2 regions of the Agrobacterium sp. rho-13.3 genome follow, and region 2 is predicted to be linked to the other one. Evidence: predicted binding sites of a transcription regulator. Region 2 holds the regulator's gene; the other holds the start of a gene.
The links. The regulator LexA, encoded in region 2, represses DNA repair genes until DNA is damaged. The targets are predictions, from matches to a motif close to TGTTCNNNNTGTGTTCNG.
Positions count from the first base shown of each region.

Region 1: a site for LexA is predicted at 2,458-2,475, ahead of RMR16_RS12830 (helicase-related protein). Genes of this name have one in related genera too.

Region 1 is NZ_CP192774.1:2,635,176-2,645,636, reverse strand. Features, by position in the region: gene tesB (acyl-CoA thioesterase II) at 156-1,040, opposite strand; gene RMR16_RS12835 (ubiquinone biosynthesis hydroxylase) at 1,127-2,341, shown strand; gene RMR16_RS12830 (helicase-related protein) at 2,660-5,725, shown strand; gene RMR16_RS12825 (RNA-binding S4 domain-containing protein) at 5,829-6,245, shown strand; gene fdxA (ferredoxin FdxA) at 6,497-6,835, shown strand; gene holA (DNA polymerase III subunit delta) at 7,023-8,060, opposite strand; gene RMR16_RS12810 (LPS assembly lipoprotein LptE) at 8,072-8,620, opposite strand; gene leuS (leucine--tRNA ligase) at 8,610-10,461, opposite strand, start outside.
Region 2 is NZ_CP192774.1:1,069,916-1,080,376, forward strand. Features, by position in the region: gene RMR16_RS05335 (ComEC/Rec2 family competence protein) at 1-2,231, shown strand, start outside; gene RMR16_RS05340 (glutathione S-transferase family protein) at 2,269-2,946, opposite strand; gene lexA (transcriptional repressor LexA) at 3,225-3,944, opposite strand; gene kdsA (3-deoxy-8-phosphooctulonate synthase) at 4,182-5,030, shown strand; gene eno (phosphopyruvate hydratase) at 5,257-6,531, shown strand; gene RMR16_RS05360 (FtsB family cell division protein) at 6,677-6,994, shown strand; gene pdhA (pyruvate dehydrogenase (acetyl-transferring) E1 component subunit alpha) at 7,147-8,193, shown strand; gene RMR16_RS05370 (pyruvate dehydrogenase complex E1 component subunit beta) at 8,212-9,633, shown strand; gene RMR16_RS05375 (hypothetical protein) at 9,645-9,932, shown strand; gene RMR16_RS05380 (pyruvate dehydrogenase complex dihydrolipoamide acetyltransferase) at 9,935-10,461, shown strand, end outside.

The DNA of each region.
Region 1 (10,461 bases), 1.5 Mb from region 2:
GACTTAACCGTTACATTCAAGGCGCGTGCCAGTTTAAAGGGTGGTTGGATAAGTTATTGAAAAGTAAAGGCTATAATAAATTCGTCCTTAAAATAGGCAGTCGTTTACGCGTTATGCGCGCAATTAATATGCAGATTTATAAAATCGCCTATTAATTAATCATTTGCTCTTTTGCGGATCAGGCCTTCCTGCGCCATGGACGCGACCAGCACGCCGTCACGGGTAAAAAGGCTGCCTCGTGTCAGTCCGCGGGCGCCCGAGGCGCTGGGACTATCCTGCGTGTACAGCAGCCAGTCATCCAGCTTGCAGGGGCGGTGAAACCACATGGCGTGGTCAAGGCTCGCGGCCTGAACGGCAGGGTCGAAAATGGTCGTGCCGTGGGCAAAAAGCGATGTGTCGAGCAGCGTCATATCGGAGAGATAGGCAAGGACCGCCGCTTGGTAATGACGATCATCCGGCACCTCGCCCACGGCTCTGACCCAGATATCCTGATGGGGATCGAGCTTTTCCTTCGAGATATAATGCGTGAGCGACACCGGACGGATTTCGATGGGGCGTTTGTTTTCCCAGTATTTGCGGATGGCGGGCGGTGCCTTGGCAAGAAATGCCTCCTGCATCTGGTCTTCGCTCAGCAACTGTTCGGGCTGAGGAACGTTCGGGATCGAAACCTGATGGTCGAAACCGCCTTCATCGATCTGGAACGACGCAGACATGGAGAAAATCGCATTGCCATGCTGGATGGCAACGATGCGTCGCGTGGCAAAACTCCCACCATCACGAATGCGGTCGACCTGATAGATGATCGGCACCAGCGGATCGCCCGGACGCATGAAATAGGCGTGCAGGGAATGAACGAAACGGTTGTTGTCCACCGTGCGCTGCGCTGCCATCAACGCCTGAGCGATGACCTGGCCGCCGAAAACCCGTTGCCAGCCCACCTGCGGGCTAACGCCGCGAAACAGGTTTTCCTCCAGCTTTTCAAGATCCAGCGTGGAAATGAGTTTTTCCATCGGAGCGGCGTTTTCGGTTGGGCGCGACATTTTCGACATGCTCCGGCTGTAGGAAGACTTGGATTGATGGTCTATAGTGCGGGCGTGATATTCACAAGAATGCAGGAGAAGACGCAATGCTTGATGTCGTGGTTGCCGGTGGCGGATATGTCGGGCTTGGCGTTGCGGTGGCCATCAAGCAGGCCGCTCCGCATCTCGATGTGCAGGTCATCGAAGCTGCACCGGAAGACGTCTGGAAAAAGGATATGCGCGCCTCGGCCATCATCGCCGCCGCCACGCGCATGTTGGAGGTCTTCGGTATCTGGCATGAGCTGGAGCCGGAAGCACAGCCGATCAAAAAAATGATCGTGACCGATTCGAAAACCTCCGATCCCGTACGCCCGGTTTTCCTGACATTCGATGGTGACGTGGCCGAAGGCCAGCCCTTTGCGCATATGGTGCCCAATGTCGCCATGGTGGGCGCGCTGCGTGGCCTCTGCGAACGGCTGGGCGTAACCATTCGCCATGGCTTGAGCGTTTCCGGTTTTGATGCGGGACATCAGAGCAATGTCGTGACGCTGTCTGACGGTTCCACGCTGGAAACACGATTGCTGGTGGCGTGTGATGGTGTGCGGTCTGCGCTGCGTGACATGGCCGGCATCAAGACTGTGCACTGGAAATACGACCAGTCCGGCATCGTCACCACGGTGGAGCATGAACGTGAGCATCACGGCTGCGCGGAAGAGCATTTCCTGCCGTCGGGTCCGTTCGCCATTCTGCCGCTCAAGGGCAACCGTTCGTCACTGGTGTGGACAGAACGCACGGCGGATGCCGACCGGCTGGTCGCATCCGACGATCTGGTGTTTGAGGAAGAGCTGGAGCGCCGTTTCGGCCATAAGCTCGGCCCTATCAAGCCGGTCGGCCCACGCCGCGCATTTCCGCTGGGGTTGACCTTGGCCCGCGCCTTTGTCGCCCCGCGTCTAGCGCTGGCAGGAGATGCCGCGCACGGTATTCACCCGATTTCGGGGCAGGGGCTTAATCTCGGCTTCAAGGATGTGGCGGCACTGGCCGAAACCATTGTCGAGGCGGATCGCCTTGGCCTCGATATCGGATCGCTGAATGTGCTGGAGCGTTACCAATCCTGGCGGCGTTTCGATACGGTGCGCATGGGCATCACCACCGATGTGCTGAACCGGCTGTTCTCCAACGATGTCGGGCCAATCCGTGTTGCGCGTGATCTTGGCCTTGGCATTGTGGACCGGATTCCGGGTCTGAAATCCTATTTCATCGGGCAGGCCGCAGGCACGTCCGAGAAAAATGGACCGCGATTGCTGGCCGGTTATCATCTCTGAAACGAGACGAGATCATTTTCATCGATTCACGATGTGGTGGCTCCAACCATCGCCCTGTCCACATATGGCCGTGAACAAAAGCTGAATCACAGCGAGTCAGTGATTCGTCGCCGATTCGTTCGCATCCTGTTCCAAATCTTCGAAATGGGTGCGTTGAACCGCAAAAATCATTGCTAAACCACCTTTCGCGCATTCCTTCCTTGCCTTTGGCCGTGGCGATTGCCATGTGTGAGGAAAGGCGCCGTCTCGTAACCTGCGAGGGCGTCGTGCAATAACCATTGAGTCGACCTCGCGGATAATACGTTGAATTCTCGCCCCATGATCTTGAGCGGCCGCGGTGTTACGGCCGTTCTCGGCCCGACCAATACCGGCAAGACGCACTATGCCATTGAGCGCATGGTTGCCTATGGAAGCGGTGTCATTGGCCTGCCTCTACGGTTGCTTGCCCGCGAGGTCTATACGCGCCTTGTGGAGAAGGTTGGCGCGCCCAATGTGGCGCTGATCACCGGCGAAGAGAAAATCACTCCACCCAAGGCCGTCTATTCCGTCTGCACCGTCGAGGCCATGCCGCGTGAAACCACGGCGGCGTTTGTCGCCATTGATGAAGTGCAACTGGCTGGCGATCTGGAACGCGGCCATATCTTTACGGATCGCATTCTGCACCTTCGAGGGCGTGAACAGACCCTGCTTCTGGGTGCTGGCACCATGCGGCCCATTCTGGAAAAGCTGCTGCCGGGCATTGTTGTTGTGGAGCGGCCACGGCTTTCGCAGCTGTTTTATGCCGGACAGAAAAAGATCACACGTCTTCCACGGCGCACGGCCATCGTTGCGTTTTCGGCTGATGAAGTTTACGCCATTGCCGAACTGGTGCGCCGCCAGCGCGGTGGGGCAGCCGTTGTTCTGGGTGCGCTGTCTCCGCGCACCCGCAATGCGCAAGTGGGGCTTTATCAGTCTGGCGACGTTGAATATCTGATCGCGACCGACGCCATTGGCATGGGTCTCAACCTCGATGTCGATCACGTTGCCTTTGCGCAGGATCGCAAATTTGACGGTTATCAATTCCGCAATCTGAATGCCGGTGAAATGGGCCAGATTGCCGGTCGTGCGGGTCGGCATTTGCGCGATGGCACGTTCGGCGTGACGGGACAGGTTGATCCGTTTGACGATGAACTGGTTCACCGAGTCGAATCGCACCAGTTCGATGCGGTCAAAGTGCTGCAATGGCGCACCAAGAATTTCGACTATTCGTCCATCGGCAACTTGCGGGCAAGCCTTGATACGGCCCCGACGGTGCAGGGACTGACCCGTGCTTTGCCTGCAATCGACCAACAGGCGCTGGAACACCTTGCGCGTTACCCGGAAATCGTGGACATAACCACCAACGCTGCGCGTGTGGAGAAGTTGTGGGAAGCATGTGCGCTTCCCGATTACCGCCGCATCGCGCCCGCACAACATGCGGATTTGATTTCGACACTTTACTTCGACCTCGTCAAACGCGGTGCGGTTAACGAGGATTTCATGGCCGAACAGGTGCGGCGGGCGGACCGCACGGACGGAGAGATCGATACGCTTTCTGCAAGGATTGCGCAGATCAGAACATGGACGTATGTATCTAACCGCCCAGGATGGCTTGCCGATCCGACACACTGGCAAGAAAAGACTCGGGAAATCGAAGATCGATTGTCCGATGCTTTACATGAAAGGTTGACGAAACGCTTTGTTGATCGCAGGACATCTGTGCTCATGAGGCGCCTAAGAGAGAATGCGATGCTTGAAGCTGAAATCAGTGTGAATGGTGATGTCTTTGTTGAAGGACATCATGTCGGCCAGTTGGCTGGATTCCGGTTTACGCCGGTTGCAGGAGCCGAAGGGCCAGATGCCAAGGCGGTGCAGGGAGCAGCGCAGAAAGCGCTTGCGCTGGAATATGAGGCGCGTGCTGCGCGTCTTCATGCCAGTGGCAATGGCGATCTTGCGTTAAGCTCGGACGGCCTGGTCCGCTGGTTGGGAGAGCCCGTCGCTCGTCTGACCTCCGGCGATAATATCATGAAGCCGCGTGTCATCATGCTTGCCGACGAACAGTTGAGCGGCAATGCGCGTGATCATGCGGTTGCCCGCATCGAGCGTTTTGTGAACCACCAGATTGCCACTGTGCTAAAGCCGCTGGACGATATTTCCCGCGCCGAAGACCTTCAGGGTCTGGCGAAGGGGCTGGCGTTCCAGATCGTGGAAAATCTTGGTGTTCTGTTTCGCCGCGACGTCACCGAAGAGGTGAAGACGCTGGATCAGGATGCACGCGCCTCTATGCGTCGTTACGGCATTCGCTTCGGCGCTTACCACGTCTTTTTGCCAGCACTGCTGAAGCCAGCACCTGCGGAACTCGTGACGCTGCTCTGGGCCTTGAAGAATGATGGTCTTGGAAAGCCGGGTTACGGCGATCTCATTCCCGTTCTGGCTGCCGGTCGCACCTCGGTTGTGACCGATCCAAGCTTCGAGCGCACGTTCTACAAGCTGGCCGGTTTCCGGTTCCTTGGCAAACGCGCTGTTCGTATCGACATTCTGGAACGTCTTGCAGACCTCATCCGTCCGCTGTTGCAGTGGAAGCCTGGCACACAGCCGCGCCCGGAAGGTGCCTATGACGGTCGCCGTTTCACCACGACAACCGCGATGCTTTCCATTCTCGGCGCAACGCTGGATGACATGGAAGAAATCCTCAAAGGTCTGGGCTACCGCGCCGATCAGGTAACGGCTGAAGAGGCCGCTGCTTTCCTTGGTGGCCCGACGACTGATGCCGCCAAGACCGAGACGGTTGATGCGGCACCCGCTGAAGACGCCACGCATGACGATGCTGATGCAGAGGCGACTTCGCAAGAAGCAGCTCTTGCGGAAGCTGTTGTTGAAGCATCTGCCGAAGTACAGGCAGAAGAAGCGCCGGTTGCGGAAGCGGCACCTGTCGAAGCTGCCGAGCCGAAGCCGGTTCTCCTGTGGCGTCCGGGTGGTCGCAACGACAACCAGCGCAGCGATGTCAGGCGTCCCGGCAATCGCAACGGCGAAAACCGTGGCCAGGGCGAACGCCGTGCCGAAGGTGGCGAAGATCGTCCTGCTCAGCCACGCGGCAATCGGGATGGTGCCAATCGTGACGGTGCTAAGCGTGAGGGCGACCGCAAGCGCGAGGGCGGCGGACGTCCGGATCGCAACGCAAACAACAACCGCAACGATCGTCCTGATCGCGGCGAGCGCAAGGATCGCCCGGAGCGCAATGACCGTGGTGGCAAGCCACAGGGTCAGCAGCGTTTCGAAGCAAAGCCACCGCGCAAGGAGAAGCCGCTTGACCCGGATTCACCTTTCGCAAAGCTCGCTGCTCTGAAGGAACAGCTGAAGAAATAACGGTAAAGCCTCCTGCTTAGTTGAAAAGCAGGAGGCTTTACCTCTTTTGTTCTAACGCATGTCCGGACGGAAAACCGCGACGCACTTTTCCTGGAAATGCTCGATGGGCGAGAAGAACCAGCCACATGACGCAGCGCGCCAGCGCCTCGACAAGTGGCTGTTCTTCGCCCGTATGGCAAAATCCCGTTCCGTCGCCCAAGCCTATATTCAATCAGGCAAAGTGGCGGTCAACGGCAGCAGCGTTCGCCAGTCCAGTCACATGGTGAAGGTGGGCGACAAGCTCGAACTGTCTTTCGAGCGTATGGACCGCACTCTCGTGGTCAAGGCATCCGGCGAACGTCGCGGACCTTACGAGGAAGCCAAGCTTCTTTATGATGACCTCACACCACCGCGGGAGCCAAGCGACCTTATGACGCCGCTGGAACAGGCGATGCGTGAACCGGGCAGCGGACGCCCCACCAAAAAAGAACGGCGCGCACTCGATAGGTTCATCTCCGACAGTGGTGAAGGTTTCGAATAGCGTCGATCGCGAAAAAGTGTTGGTTGTTTCGTGTTAATGGTATGCTTAAAACGGCGCGCCGAAGCTAATATGAAAGACATCTGCCCGCTTTGGAATAAACCACTCAGATGAGCCTGTTTTTCAGGATTGTTTATCCTTGCTATCTTGTGGCAAAGGCATTACGTCACTTGCAAAAATGCCCTGTCTGAATTCCGGGCGACGGCTTGTGTTCCGAAGCCCTGCAACCCGGCCCGCATATTCTGGAGTCCATCATGACGTATGTCGTGACCGATAACTGCATTCGCTGCAAATATACCGACTGTGTTGAAGTTTGCCCCGTTGATTGTTTCTATGAGGGCGAGAATTTTCTGGCGATCAATCCCGATGAGTGCATCGATTGTGGTGTCTGCGAACCTGAATGTCCTGCCGAGGCCATCAAGCCCGACACGGAACCAGGTCTCGACAAATGGCTGACCCTCAACGCCGAATATGCCGCGATCTGGCCCAACATCACCATCAAGCGTGATGCCATGGACGAAGCCAAGGAAATGGACGGCGTCACAGGCAAGCTGGAGCTTTATTTCTCCGCAGAGCCCGGCAAGGGTGACTGATTTTCCTTTTTGACTTCGTCATCCCGGACTTGATCCGGGATCCAGTTCGATCAAGTCCTTGATCGAAAAAGACTCTTTCGCACCGCAGACGCGGCGCTGCTGGATGCCGGATCAAGTCCGGCAAGACGGAAGAGATAACTGAGCCTCCCGGCATGTGCTGCGGTGGCTTTTTATAGGGTGGATAAAGCTACTGCCCGCGACCGGACTGCAAAGTCGTCGCCAGCAGCGTCATCAAGGCCACACTTTCCTCCAGGCTTTGCCGCTGACGGCTTTGGAGGACTGCTGCCTGCAATCGGTTCATCTCACGCGCAATCGCTGCTGGCTGCCATGTACGCAGCGCGCGTTCGATGACGGGTTTGCGGCGGAAGTGGACACCGCGTCCCAGCGTCTGCATGACCTGACCGGCCTGCAATTTCTTCTCATCCATTTCAGCCCGCATCTGGTCCAGCAACTGGAATTGCCGCAGGCAACCTTGCAGCACCAGAAAGATCGGCGTCTTCGATGCGATGATCTTTTGCGTTGCGTGGAAAAACGCATTGCGATCGCCCTTGAGAATGGCATCCACCGCATCATCGGCAGACACCGTGCTGGCATCGCCGATGATCGCCAGCACATCCTCTTCTTCGATGACGTCTCGCCCTTTGCAATACAGTGCGAGTTTGCGTACTTCATTGCGTGACGCAATGCGATCGCCGCCGAGCGATTCGCTCAGTCTTTGGCGGGCTGCTGGCGCGATACGGAGGTTTTCGGTTGAAAGCTCCTGATCGATCAGCGCGTTCAATGCGCGAGCATCATCGGCGTAGCAGGGAATGGCGGCGATGGATCGCGAAGGTTCGGCAATCTTGCGAAGGCCGGTGCCTTTCTTCAGGTCACCCGCTTCGATAATCAGAAAGCTGGCTTCCGGCGGTTTGTCTGACAGAATTTGCAGTGCGTCCACCAACGCTTTTTCGTTGGCAGCCCCCTTAACCCAGACCAGCTTTTCACCACCGAACAGGCCTATGGAGTTGATTTCATCCAGCAATCGCCCCGGATCGCCTTGCAGATCGGAAGCCGTCATCTTCAACGATGCGAAGGCATCGTTGGGGTCGATATCGGTCTTGGACGCAATCAGCGAAGCACGCTCGGACACAAGGCCGCGATCTGGCCCATAAAGCACGAAAACACGAAAACGCTCCGCCGGTTTCTCGGCGAAGCGTTCGAATTCATGGGATTTTATTTCCGTCATCAGCCAGTGTCTTAGCGGCTGAGCGTGGCGGCGATATCCGTGCGGATGATCTCGGCAAGCTCTCGTGCAGCGCGGTTTTCACCATCACGAATGGCGCGAATCTTGGCGAATTCCTGCTGTGGCAGATCGAGCATGGCGGTCACGACGCGCGTTGCGGCGCGCAGAACCTGACCATCCGAAATCCGTGTCAGCACATATTTGCCGGTCATCGTCACGCGACCCGGAAAGGGGCCGTCATAGTTGTTCTTGGCGACCGACAGGCTGGTGTCGTTGGTAACTTCCGTCGATGTCGCGCTGGACTTCACGATCAACTTGACCTCGTAATCCTTGGTCGCCGGAGCGCCAGCGCCGCCGTAAGTGAGGAACACAAGGTGGTTGCGAACTTCCTGCGTGATCCGGTCGTTGGCCGACGCGAAGTTTACGGTTTCAAGCTTCTGGCGCGTGCCGGAGGCCTCGCCATAAAGCGGACGCACCTGGCAGCCTGCAAGAAGACCAGCGAACAGAACGACAGAAATTGCGGCAGCTAAGCGGCCCCATCTGGAATAGGCATCAGACAACAATGTTCACAATCCTTTGTGGAACCACGATGATCTTTTTCGGCTCGCCCCCGGCCAGCGCAGCTTTCACGGCATCGAGTTCGAGAACTGCCGCGCGGACGGTATCTTGATCTGCATCACGCGCGATTGTCAATTCGCCACGCTTCTTGCCATTGATCTGAACCGGCATCACGACGTCATTTTCCTCGATGAGTGCAGGCACAAATACCGGCCATGCGCTTTGTGCAACAAGACCTTCATTGCCCAAAGCTGTCCAGCATTCCTCTGCCAGATGCGGGGTCATCGGTGCAATCAAACACACCAGAATTTCAGCGGCATCACGGGCAGCAGCCTTCACATCGTCCGGCTTGCCACCGTTTGCGACGTCGGCAAAGGGACCGGCCAGCGTGTTGACCAGTTCATAGATGCGCGCAATCGCCTTGTTGAAGGCCAGTTTGTCCAGATCGTCCTGAACCGCTTTCAGCGTTTTGTGGGCGGCCTTGGACACGACCAAGCCTTCGCCCTGCAAAGCTGGAGCAGGCTTGACGGTCTTCAATTCTTCGGCGGCTTCACCAACGATACGCCAGACGCGCTGCACGAAACGATGCGCGCCTTCCACGCCAGCTTCCGACCAGATCACGTCACGGTCAGGTGGGCTGTCGGACAGAACGAAGAAGCGTGCGGTATCGGCGCCGTAGGATGCGATGATATCGTCCGGGTCGACGACGTTCTTTTTCGACTTCGACATTTTTTCGATGGAGCCGATCTGCACTTCATCACCGCCAGACAGCAGGAAAGCGCGGCGCTTGCCATCGGTTTCTTCAATGCGAATATCCGCAGGCACGACCCATTGGCCGTTCTGGCCTTCGCCGAGACGGTATGTTTCGTGCACGACCATGCCCTGCGTGAACAGGCCCTTGAAAGGCTCCTTCACGTCCACATGGCCGGTTGCCTTCATCGCTCTAGTAAAGAAACGCGAGTAGAGCAGATGCAGGATCGCGTGTTCGATGCCGCCGATATATTGATCCACCGGCAACCAGTGGCTGGCCACCTTCGGATCGGTCGGGTTGTCTTCCCACGGCGCTGTGAAGCGGGTGAAATACCAGCTCGAATCCACGAACGTATCCATCGTGTCGGTTTCACGCCGTGCAGCATGGCCGCATTGCGGGCAGGAAACGTGCCGCCATGTGGGGTGGCGGTCCAGCGGATTGCCGGGCACATCGAAGGTCACGTCATCCGGCAGCTTGACCGGCAAGTCCTTCTTTGGAACCGGCACAACGCCGCAGACTTCGCAATGGATGACCGGGATCGGGCAACCCCAATAACGCTGGCGGGAAATGCCCCAGTCGCGCAGACGGAAGTTGACCTTACGCTCCGCCTGCGGCTCGTTGCCCAGCGTTTGCGCTGCCAGTTTCGAAACGACAGCTTCAAAGGCGTCCGTGGTCGTCAGCCCATTCAGGAACTGCGAATTGATCATCACGCCGTCATCGACGTAGGCCACATCGCCAACCGAAAATGTCTCTGCGTTTTCGCCTTCCGGCATCACCACGGCAACAACCGGCAAATCATATTTGCGGGCAAAATCCAGATCGCGCTGATCTCCCGACGGGCAACCGAAAATCGCGCCGGTGCCATAGTCCATCAGCACGAAATTGGCGATGTAAACCGGCACTTCCCAGGATGGGTCGAGCGGATGCTGAACCTTGACGCCGGTGTCGAAACCGCGCTTTTCGGCTGTTTCAAGGGCTGCCAACGAGGTGCCCTGACGGCGGCATTCGTCGCAGAACTCGGCCAGTTCAGCGTTGTTCTCAGACAGCTTTTTCGCCAGCGGATGGTCCGCCGCGATGGCCAAGAACGATGCGCCG
Region 2 (10,461 bases):
ACCTGGGTGAAACGCCTTCCCAATTGGCACTGCTTTGCGTTGCTTTATGCGTCGCCACCGCAGCCATAGCTCTTCATGATCGTCCCGGCTCTCCATCCGCTGTTTTGAAAGCATCGGCTCTTCTTTTGGTTGGAATGCTGCTTGCGGATTGGGAAACGAGACGTGCGGGCACCGTCATTCTCGATACGTCCGTCACGACAACGATTATTGGCAAAGTCGAGCGCCGGGAACTCGATGCGCGAGGATACTGGCGATATATCGTGGCGTTGACGTCCACATCAGACCCCAAAATCTCAAGGGCGCCGCAGCAGATTTCCGTTTTGTCCAGAAGCCGGCACGAGCCGATTGCCATTGGCGAGACCATCACCGGCAAAGCCAGGCTTTCGCCCCCTTCCGGTCCTGCATTGCCAAGACTGAATGATTTTGCCTTTGGATCATTTTTCAACGGAACGGGTGCGACCGGATTTTTTTACAGCGCACCGAAACCACTGCCTTCAAGCTCGGAAACCGTGGATGCAAAAACACTGTTACAGACAGTCGATGCTTTGCTGTACCGGCTGCGCAGCGGCATAGCGGAACGCATTCGGGGTTTGATCGGCGGGGATGCGGGTGCCTTTGCCGCCTCTATTGTCACCGATGAGAGACGTGCGATTTCTGGTGAGACGATGGAGGCGTTGCGCGTTTCCGGACTGGCCCACATCGTCGCCATTTCCGGGTTGAACATGGCGCTGGCCTCTGGGATTTTTTTCGTCGGAATGCGCACGATTTTTAGTCTGTTTCCCGGCTTTTCCCAACGCTGGCCCGTCAAGAAAATATCGGCTTTCGCCGCGCTGCTCATGACGCTGGCATACTACCTCATTTCCGGTTTCGCGGTGTCTGCTGAACGGGCATGGCTGATGATGTCGATCATGCTCATCGCCGTTCTGGTCGACAGGCCATCGATCAGCCTGCGCAATGTCGCGCTATCGGCAATCGTCATCGTCATTTTGTCTCCGCATGAGGTGATGGGACCGAGTTTTCAGATGTCATTTGCGGCAACGCTTGCGCTTGTTTCAGGATATGCATTCTGGAGCAGATGGCGGAGTGAGCGCGACAGACTTGTCATCGCAACGCCCCCTTGGTGGTTGTCGGTTGCTTTCAAGTTTGGCACCATTATTGGCGGTGTCGTCATCACGTCCCTGATCGGTGGCATTTCGACCGCGATCTACTCTATAGAGCATTTTCATCGCATCACCGCCTTTGGGCTGGCCGCCAACCTTGCCGCCATGCCAGTCATGTCACTGATCGTCATGCCTTTTGCTTTGGTCGGAATGTTGCTGATGCCGTTTGGGCTGGACGCTCCGTTCATCAAAGTCATGGGTTACGGCATGGCCGTTGTCATCGATATTGCCAAAACCGTTTCGAGTTGGGGTGGCGACACCACAATCGGTCGCCAGAATGGCTGGTTTCTCGCCGTTTCGACCACAGGATTTCTGCTGGTAGCGCTGTTGCGAACACGACTTGCCTTCATAGGCTTGCCGTTTATTGCTGCCGGATTCGTAATGTTGCTCACGGAGCAATGGCGCAGCAAACCGGACCTGCTGATCTATGAAGACACGTCGCTTGTCGCGCTGTTATCGACAGATGCCGTTGCATCGACAAAGCCGCGTGCCTCCGGTTTCATATACGATCAATGGGCGAGGGCACTGCCTTTGCCGGATCGTCACAGGCCACCTGAAATGCTCAAGGTAAAAAAGTCACCCGCCGGTGACGATACCGACAGTGAGGCGGACAACGATGGGACACGGTCATTTGGCATGAGTGAAGCCGAGAGAGCGAAACACAAAAAAGAAATGCTGGCCGCTCTATCCAAACCGGATGTTTTCACCTGTCGCAAAGACATGTGGTGCATTGCACGGTCCGCAAAAGGAGCAACCGTCGCCGTCATTACCGATACGGCTCTGACTGGAGTGGCTTGCGACATCGCCGATATTGTGGTGATGGCGCGCAGAACACCGTTTGACACATGCAGGTCAGGGGCGATCCTCATTAGCCGGGATACATTGCGGCGAACAGGTTCCATGGAAATCTGGCTTGGTGAGAAAGGCCAACCCGTTCTTCAAGCGACCGCGGCGATGTATGGCTCAGATCGCCCCTGGACCATGCACCGTAGCTATAATTGGCGCCGTGAGAGTTTCGATACGGCAATACCAGTTCACATCGAAAAGCTTCTATCTCTCACACCGCGATGATGTTGTGGTGCCAACGAAGACAAACTGGCTCCTGGCACTATTTCCCGCGCAGATCCTCTGTCCACTCTCCGGCAGCTTTTGCCTCGGCCTCATGCTCCGGGTCACGCCATGTCTCCTGCAAGGCTGCGTCTTGCCATTCCTGCATTGCGGTTAAGGACAGGATATTGGTTTTGTAATGCTCTGAGGCGGCAGACAGTGGCGTTCCGTAGGTCTGAAAGCGAAAAACCACCGGGCAGAAAAACGCGTCCACGGCTGTGAACTGCTCACCGGCCAAAAACGGTCCGCCGAACAATTCCAGACCTTGCTGCCAAAGCGCGTCGACACGCGAAATGTCTTTCTGCAAGCTTTGACTCATTGCGGCTGGACGGATGCGAAGACCAACACTCATGGGGTGATCGTTACGCAATGCCTGAAAGCCGGAATGCATTTCGGCAGCAGCAGAACGAGACCATGCACGCGCTTTCGCATTGTCCGACCAGACGCCCTTATGCCGCTCTGCCAGATACTCGATGATCGACAGCGAATCCCATACCGTCAAATCACTCTGGACAAGGCAAGGAACTCTTGCCGTTGGTGAAAATGTCGAGAAGTCATGGTTCGAACTGCCAAACGGCATCAGCTTTTCGTTGAACGGAATATCGAGCGTCCGCAGTAATACCCAAGGCCGTAATGACCAGGAGGAGTAGTTTTTGTTGGCGATATAAAGGTCGTACACGTCAATTCCCTCGGTTGCACCACTGTACTAGCGCAGGAAAACTCAATGACACATGCATTCCGCCTAATGGCTCGCTTGAAATTATTTGATGTTTGAAGGTTTCACGCTTTCAAAACAAAACGTCAGAAAAACACGCCACTTTTTTCACGTGCCGCACTCACAAACCAAAAGCATTGCGGTAAATTCGTGAGCCAGCTAACGAATATCTTTCACCCAATCAAATGCGAATGAAAATCTTCGCTAAAACTGCTGGAAAAGCAGCAAAAACGTCAAATCACTTAGTGATAGCGACGGATAAGACCCACCAGCTTACCTTGAATCTTCACCCGGTCAGGTCCAAAAATCCGGGTTTCATATGCAGGGTTTGCCGCTTCAAGCGCGATCGATGCACCTTTGCGGCGGAAGCGCTTGAGGGTTGCTTCTTCGTCATCGACGAGGGCTACGACAATATCACCCGGATTGGCTGTGCTTCCGTCGCGAATAATGACCGTATCGCCGTCGAAAATACCGGCTTCGATCATCGAATCGCCTTTAACTTCAAGCGCATAATGCTCACCCGAACCCAGCATATCCATCGGAACGACGACATCGTGGGTGTTGTTCTGGATGGCGGAAATCGGTACGCCCGCCGCGATACGGCCCATAACAGGGACGCTGACGGCGTTCAAAACACTATCATTCGAGGGCTTCGGAGGCGCAGGCTCGACTGCCTTCGGTTTACCAAGGCTGCCTTCAATCACGCTTGGGGAAAACCCGCGCTGTGGCTTGATGCTCGGTGAATAAGCCTCGGGCAATTTGATGACTTCCAGCGCGCGAGCGCGATTCGGTAGCCGGCGAATAAACCCGCGCTCTTCAAGGGCTGTAATCAGCCGATGAATGCCGGACTTCGACGCAAGATCGAGTGCATCCTTCATTTCATCAAAAGAAGGCGGTACACCGGACTCCTTCATTCGCTCGTGAATGAAAAGAAGCAATTCCTGCTGTTTGCGCGTGAGCATGAAGAAGCACCCTTGGGATTCGAGGCGAAGATTCGCGAAACAAATACAGAACGAACACTATATGTTCCATATGTGTTCTGCAATCCCTTAAAATTCGGTGAAGTATGGATCGGCGCCCCGTTGACGAGTAACTTGCTGGCACCATGGCTTGCTGCTAAGTGCGTTGCCAGTCTGAGATAAGGGGCCGATTATTGGCTTGCGCCTGTAATAATACCCGTTTGCTTCCGAGGAAAGACGATGAGTGTGACGAATAATCTGAAAGTGGTTGCGGGCGAGGGTGCCGGTGCTGTGTCTTTCTCCAATGCCGAGCGCTTCACATTGATAGCCGGGCCATGCCAGATGGAAAGCCGTGATCATGCTTTCATGATTGCCGAAACACTGGCGGAACTGTGCGGCAAGCTGGGTATCGGGCTGGTCTATAAGTCCTCTTTCGATAAAGCGAATCGCACCTCTCTTTCCGGTCAGCGCGGCATTGGCATCGATAAGGCGCTCGACGTTTTTGCTGAATTGAAGACGCAGTTCGGCTTTCCGGTTTTGACGGATATTCACACGGAAGAGCAATGCGCCGCCGTTGCGCCGGTTGTCGATGTTCTGCAAATCCCTGCGTTCCTCAGTCGCCAGACGGACCTTCTGGTTGCGGCAGCGAAGACAGGACGTGTCATCAATGTCAAAAAAGGCCAGTTTCTAGCGCCTTGGGATATGAAGAACGTGCTGGCCAAGCTGAACGATAGCGGCAACCCGAATGTGCTGCTGTGCGAACGCGGCGCATCGTTCGGCTACAATACACTCGTTTCGGATATGCGTTCCTTGCCGATCATGGCATCGCTCGGCGCGCCTGTTGTTTTCGATGCGACTCACTCCGTGCAGCAGCCCGGCGGGCAGGGCGGCTCCAGCGGTGGACAGCGGGAATTCGTGGAAACGCTTTCGCGTGCCGCTATCGCTGTGGGTGTGGCCGGTCTGTTCGTGGAGACTCACGAAGACCCGGACAATGCGCCGTCCGATGGCCCGAACATGGTGCATTTGAAGGATATGCCGAAGCTGCTGGAAAAGCTGCTGGCCTTTGACAACATCGCCAAGGCGGTGTGACGGGTTTTGGCCCCAATTGATTTTTATGAAAAACCGGCGCCTGAAGCGGGCGCCGTCATTGTAATTTCTTCTGCATGGTCTACAGCGACCGGAGAAGTTTAATCGAGCAGCCCTTTCTGGCGCCCTGTTTTATCGCGCAACCCATTCGAAAAGTGCTTCACAGTTTTCGGTATGCGCTTTAAGACAGGCAACTGAAAAATTCTGTTCCATTCCCAAGGGAGAGACCATGACAGCCATTACCGACATCATCGCACGCGAAATTCTCGATAGCCGTGGCAATCCAACTGTCGAGGTGGATGTCCATCTTGAAGACGGTTCCTTCGGCCGTGCAGCGGTTCCATCTGGCGCATCGACGGGCGCGCATGAAGCCGTTGAATTGCGCGATGGTGGCAAGCGTTACCTGGGTAAAGGCGTTGAAAAGGCCGTTGAAGCCGTCAACACGGAAATCTTCGAAGCGCTTGATGGTCTTGATGCTGAAAGCCAGATCTACATCGACCAGACGCTGATCGCGCTGGACGGCACACCCAACAAGTCGCGCCTCGGCGCGAACGCCATTCTCGGCGTATCGCTTGCTGTTGCCAAGGCTGCTGCCGATGCGACTGGCCTGCCGCTTCACCGTTATCTCGGTGGTCCAAACGCGCATCTGCTGCCAGTACCGATGATGAACATCATCAACGGTGGCGCACATGCCGATAACCCGATCGATTTTCAGGAATTCATGATTCTGCCAGTTGGCGCGGAAAGCATCCGTGACGCTGTGCGCATCGGCGCTGAAATCTTCCACGTTCTGAAAAAGGAACTGTCTTCGCAGGGCCACAACACCAACGTTGGTGACGAAGGTGGTTTTGCACCAGGCCTGAAAAGCGCGCCTGAAGCTCTCGATTTCATCGTGAAGTCGATTGAAAAGGCCGGTTACAAGCCGGGCGACGACGTTTTCCTTGGTCTGGATTGCGCTTCGACGGAATTCTTCAAGAACGGCAAATACGCGCTGGAAGGTGAAGGCCGCACGCTGGAGCCTGAAGCCATGGCGGATTACCTCGCTGAACTGGCCGGCAAATACCCGATCATCTCCATCGAAGACGGTATGGCCGAAGACGATTGGGAAGGCTGGAAGTACCTGACCGACAAGATTGGCTCCAAGGTTCAACTGGTTGGCGACGATCTTTTCGTGACCAACTCTGCCCGCCTCCGTGACGGTATCAAGATGGGCGTTGCAAACTCCATTCTCGTCAAGGTCAACCAGATCGGCTCGCTGACGGAAACGCTTGATGCTGTCGAAACGGCGCACAAGGCCGGTTACACGGCTGTTCTGTCTCACCGTTCTGGCGAAACCGAAGATTCGACGATTGCCGATCTCGCTGTTGCCACCAACTGCGGACAGATCAAGACAGGCTCGCTGTCGCGCTCTGACCGCCTTGCAAAGTACAACCAGTTGATCCGCATTGAAGAAATGCTCGGTCCACAGGCAGCTTATGCAGGTCGCTCTATCCTTCGCGGATAATTCGACTCACCAATTTTAAGAAAAGGCTCGCAATTTGCGGGCCTTTTTTTGTGCATTGCGGTGGTTGGGGATTTAAGGTCAACGGATGGTTAAACAAATGCAGCTATGGTGGATGCAGTAGCGCGTTTGAAGGCTGTTTCAGAGTATGTGGACCAAGCATCACAAGAAAAGACGTTTTGGCCGTCTTGTCGTTCCGGCAATCACGGTCGCCTTCCTTTCCTATTTCGGGTATCATTCCATTCATGGCGACTTCGGGCTTCAGGCCACGGAGCGGCTGGAGCGTCAGCGTATCGCCAGAACGGCAGAGCTTGCGAAACTCACCAAAACCCGCGTTGCACTGGAACGTCAGGTTGAATTGATGAGCGATGGGTCGCTTGAGCGCGATATGATCGATGAAATCTCGCGCTATCAGCTGAATATGTCGCGTTCAGACGAAATCGTCATCATGAACACATATTTTTGATTAACCTAATTCCGGTTAATCAACTTTTTTAATTTATTCACAGCTACTTAGCGAGAATATGAGCCATGCGTTTATGGCATTGCTGCTTCGCGTTTTCTTGAATAAGGTGCGCTCCAATCCAACCATTCTAATGGCAACTCAGGGAGGGATGAATGGCGCCGCGAAAAACCGCGACCGTATCCGGCCGAAAGACTACGGCAAAGACAGCCGCCAAGGAATTTACTGGCAAGAATACGCCGGACTTTGGCAAGGATGAAGAGCTGCACGCTTATCGTGAGATGCTGTTGATCCGTCGCTTCGAAGAAAAAGCCGGCCAGTTGTACGGCATGGGCTTCATCGGGGGCTTCTGTCACCTCTACATTGGACAGGAAGCTGTCGTTGTCGGCATGAACATGTCGCAGAAGGAAGGCGATCAGGTCATTACCGCTTACCGTGACCACGGCCATATGCTGGCTGCCGGCATGAGTGCGCGTGGCGTGATGGCCGAGCTGACCGGACGTCAGGGTGGTTTGTCCAAGGGTAAGGGCGGCTCCATGCACATGTTCTCGAAAGAGAAGCATTTCTATGGCGGCCACGGCATCGTCGGTGCCCAGGTTTCGCTCGGAACCGGTCTTGCCTTCGCAAACAAGTATCGCGGCAATGACAATGTGTCGGTCGCTTACTTCGGTGATGGCGCTGCCAACCAGGGTCAGGTTTACGAGAGCTTCAACATGGCTGCTCTCTGGAAACTGCCGATCATCTACATCGTTGAAAACAACCATTACGCAATGGGAACGTCGACAGCCCGTGCAACGGCGCAGTCCAACTACTCGCTGCGTGGTTCCGGCTTCGGCATTCCCGGCATTCAGGTGGACGGCATGGATGTTCGCGCCGTCAAGGCTGCTGCGGATGAAGCGCTTGAGCACTGCCGTTCCGGCAAGGGCCCAATCATTCTGGAAATGCTGACATATCGTTATCGCGGTCACTCCATGTCCGACCCGGCGAAATATCGCTCCAAGGACGAAGTGCAGAAGATGCGCGCGGAACACGACCCGATCGAGCAGGTTAAAGTGCGGTTGATTGAAAAAGGTTGGGCAACTGAGGAAGAGCTGAAGCTCATCGACAAGGATGTTCGTGACATCGTTGCCGATAGCGCAGAATTCGCCCAGACCGATCCAGAGCCGGATGTATCCGAGCTCTACACCGACATTCTGCTCTGATCCGGGAAGGGAGACATCATGCCTATAGAAATTCTTATGCCCGCCCTTTCCCCAACCATGGAGGAAGGCACGCTTTCCAAGTGGTTGAAGAAGGAAGGCGACACTGTCGCTTCTGGCGATGCCATCGCTGAAATCGAAACCGACAAGGCAACCATGGAAGTGGAAGCTGTTGACGAAGGCGTTATCGGAAAGCTGCTGATCGAAGCTGGCACCGAAGGCGTCAAGGTCAACACGGCAATTGCTATTCTGCTTCAGGATGGCGAAAGCGCTGACGCCGTTTCTTCGTCCTCGAAGAAAGAAGAGCCGAAGACGCAGGCCGCAAACTCTGATTCTGACGCTGCTGGCGGCAAGACCCGCGAAGCAAGCGAAGAGCCTTCTGCTGCCAAGGAAGCCGCAAAAGTTCCTGCCGCGCCGAAGATCGAAGTTGCTGCCGACCCGGATATTCCTGAAGGCACTGAATTCGTCACGCAGACCGTGCGCGAAGCGCTTCGTGATGCGATGGCTGAAGAAATGCGCGCTGACGAAAAAGTTTTCGTCATGGGCGAAGAAGTGGCCGAATATCAGGGCGCTTACAAGATCACTCAAGGGTTGTTGCAGGAATTCGGCGCTAAGCGCGTGATCGATACGCCGATTACCGAACACGGCTTTGCCGGTATCGGTGTTGGTGCAGCGATGACGGGTCTTCGCCCGATTGTTGAATTCATGACGTTCAACTTCGCCATGCAGGCCATCGACCAGATCGTCAACTCTGCCGCCAAGACGCTTTATATGTCTGGTGGACAGATGGGCGCGCCAATGGTGTTCCGTGGTCCTTCGGGCGCGGCTGCCCGCGTGGCTGCACAGCACTCGCAGTGCTATGCCGCTTGGTACAGCCACATTCCGGGCCTCAAGGTCATCATGCCTTACACGGCTGCTGATGCGAAGGGTCTGCTGAAGGCGGCGATCCGCGATCCAAACCCGATCATCTTCCTTGAAAACGAAATTCTGTACGGCCAGAGCTTCGAAGTGCCTAAGCTGGATGATTTCGTGCTGCCAATCGGCAAGGCGCGCATTCACCGCAAGGGCAAGGATGCGACCATCGTATCCTTTGGTATCGGCATGACCTACGCCATCAAGGCTGTTGCGGAACTCGAAAAGCTCGGCATCGACGTTGAACTGATCGACCTGCGCACCATCCGTCCGATGGATCTCCCGACAGTGATCGAATCGGTCAAGAAAACCGGTCGTCTGGTGACGGTGGAAGAAGGCTTCCCACAGTCATCGGTCGGTGACTTCATTTCCAACAGCGTTCAGCGCGCCGCATTCGATTATCTCGATGCGCCGATCCTGACGATTGCTGGCAAGGACGTTCCGATGCCTTACGCAGCGAACCTCGAAAAGCTGGCTCTGCCCAATGTCGATGAAGTCATTCAGGCCGTCAAAACCGTCTGCTACAAGTAAAGGAGGGGATTGTGAGTAAAATTAAACAAATCCTCCCGGCAACTGAAAATTGGTATCGTGTTCTAGGGTCTAAAGATGCGCCTCAGTTCGAGCGTGTGATCTTCTGGGCTGTTATCAATGACGGTGAAGGTGATGTGATCGCCGGTGTTCCGCGTGAGAATATCGGCGTTATCGGTGCCGTTAGCGAATGGCTTAGCGATGTAGCGGGATATATTGAAATCTCGCCGTCGCAGCTGGATCGGCTGGCGGAACATCCTGAAGAGTTGGAACAATATAATCTCGTTTGGGGGGAGGGCTAGTTATGCCTATCAACATCACAATGCCTGCCCTGTCTCCCACGATGGAAGAAGGCAACCTTACCAAGTGGTTGGTCAAGGAAGGCGATAAAGTTGGTCCCGGCGATGTTATCGCTGAGATCGAAACCGACAAGGCGACCATGGAAGTGGAAGCCGTGGATGAGGGTGTGGTTGCAAAGCTTCTCGTTCCAGCCGGCAGCGAAGGCGTTAAAGTCAACGCCGTGATCGCGATCCTGGCTGGTGAAGGCGAAGATGTAGCTGAAGCTGCAAAGGGCGGCGATGCCGCACCTGCAAAGGCTGAGGCTCCGAAACAGGAAGCCAAGACCGAAGCACCAAAGGCAGAAGCAGCAGCACCGGCCAAGGCTGAAAAGCCCGTTGCCGATCAAGGCCCTGCACCGTCCACGCCACCGCCTGTCGCAAAGTCCGGCGAACGCATCTTCGCGTCGCCTCTGGCACGGCGTCTGGCAAAGGATGCCGGTCTTGATCTCGTCGCGGTTTCCGGTTCCGGCCCCCATGGCCGCATCGTCAAGAC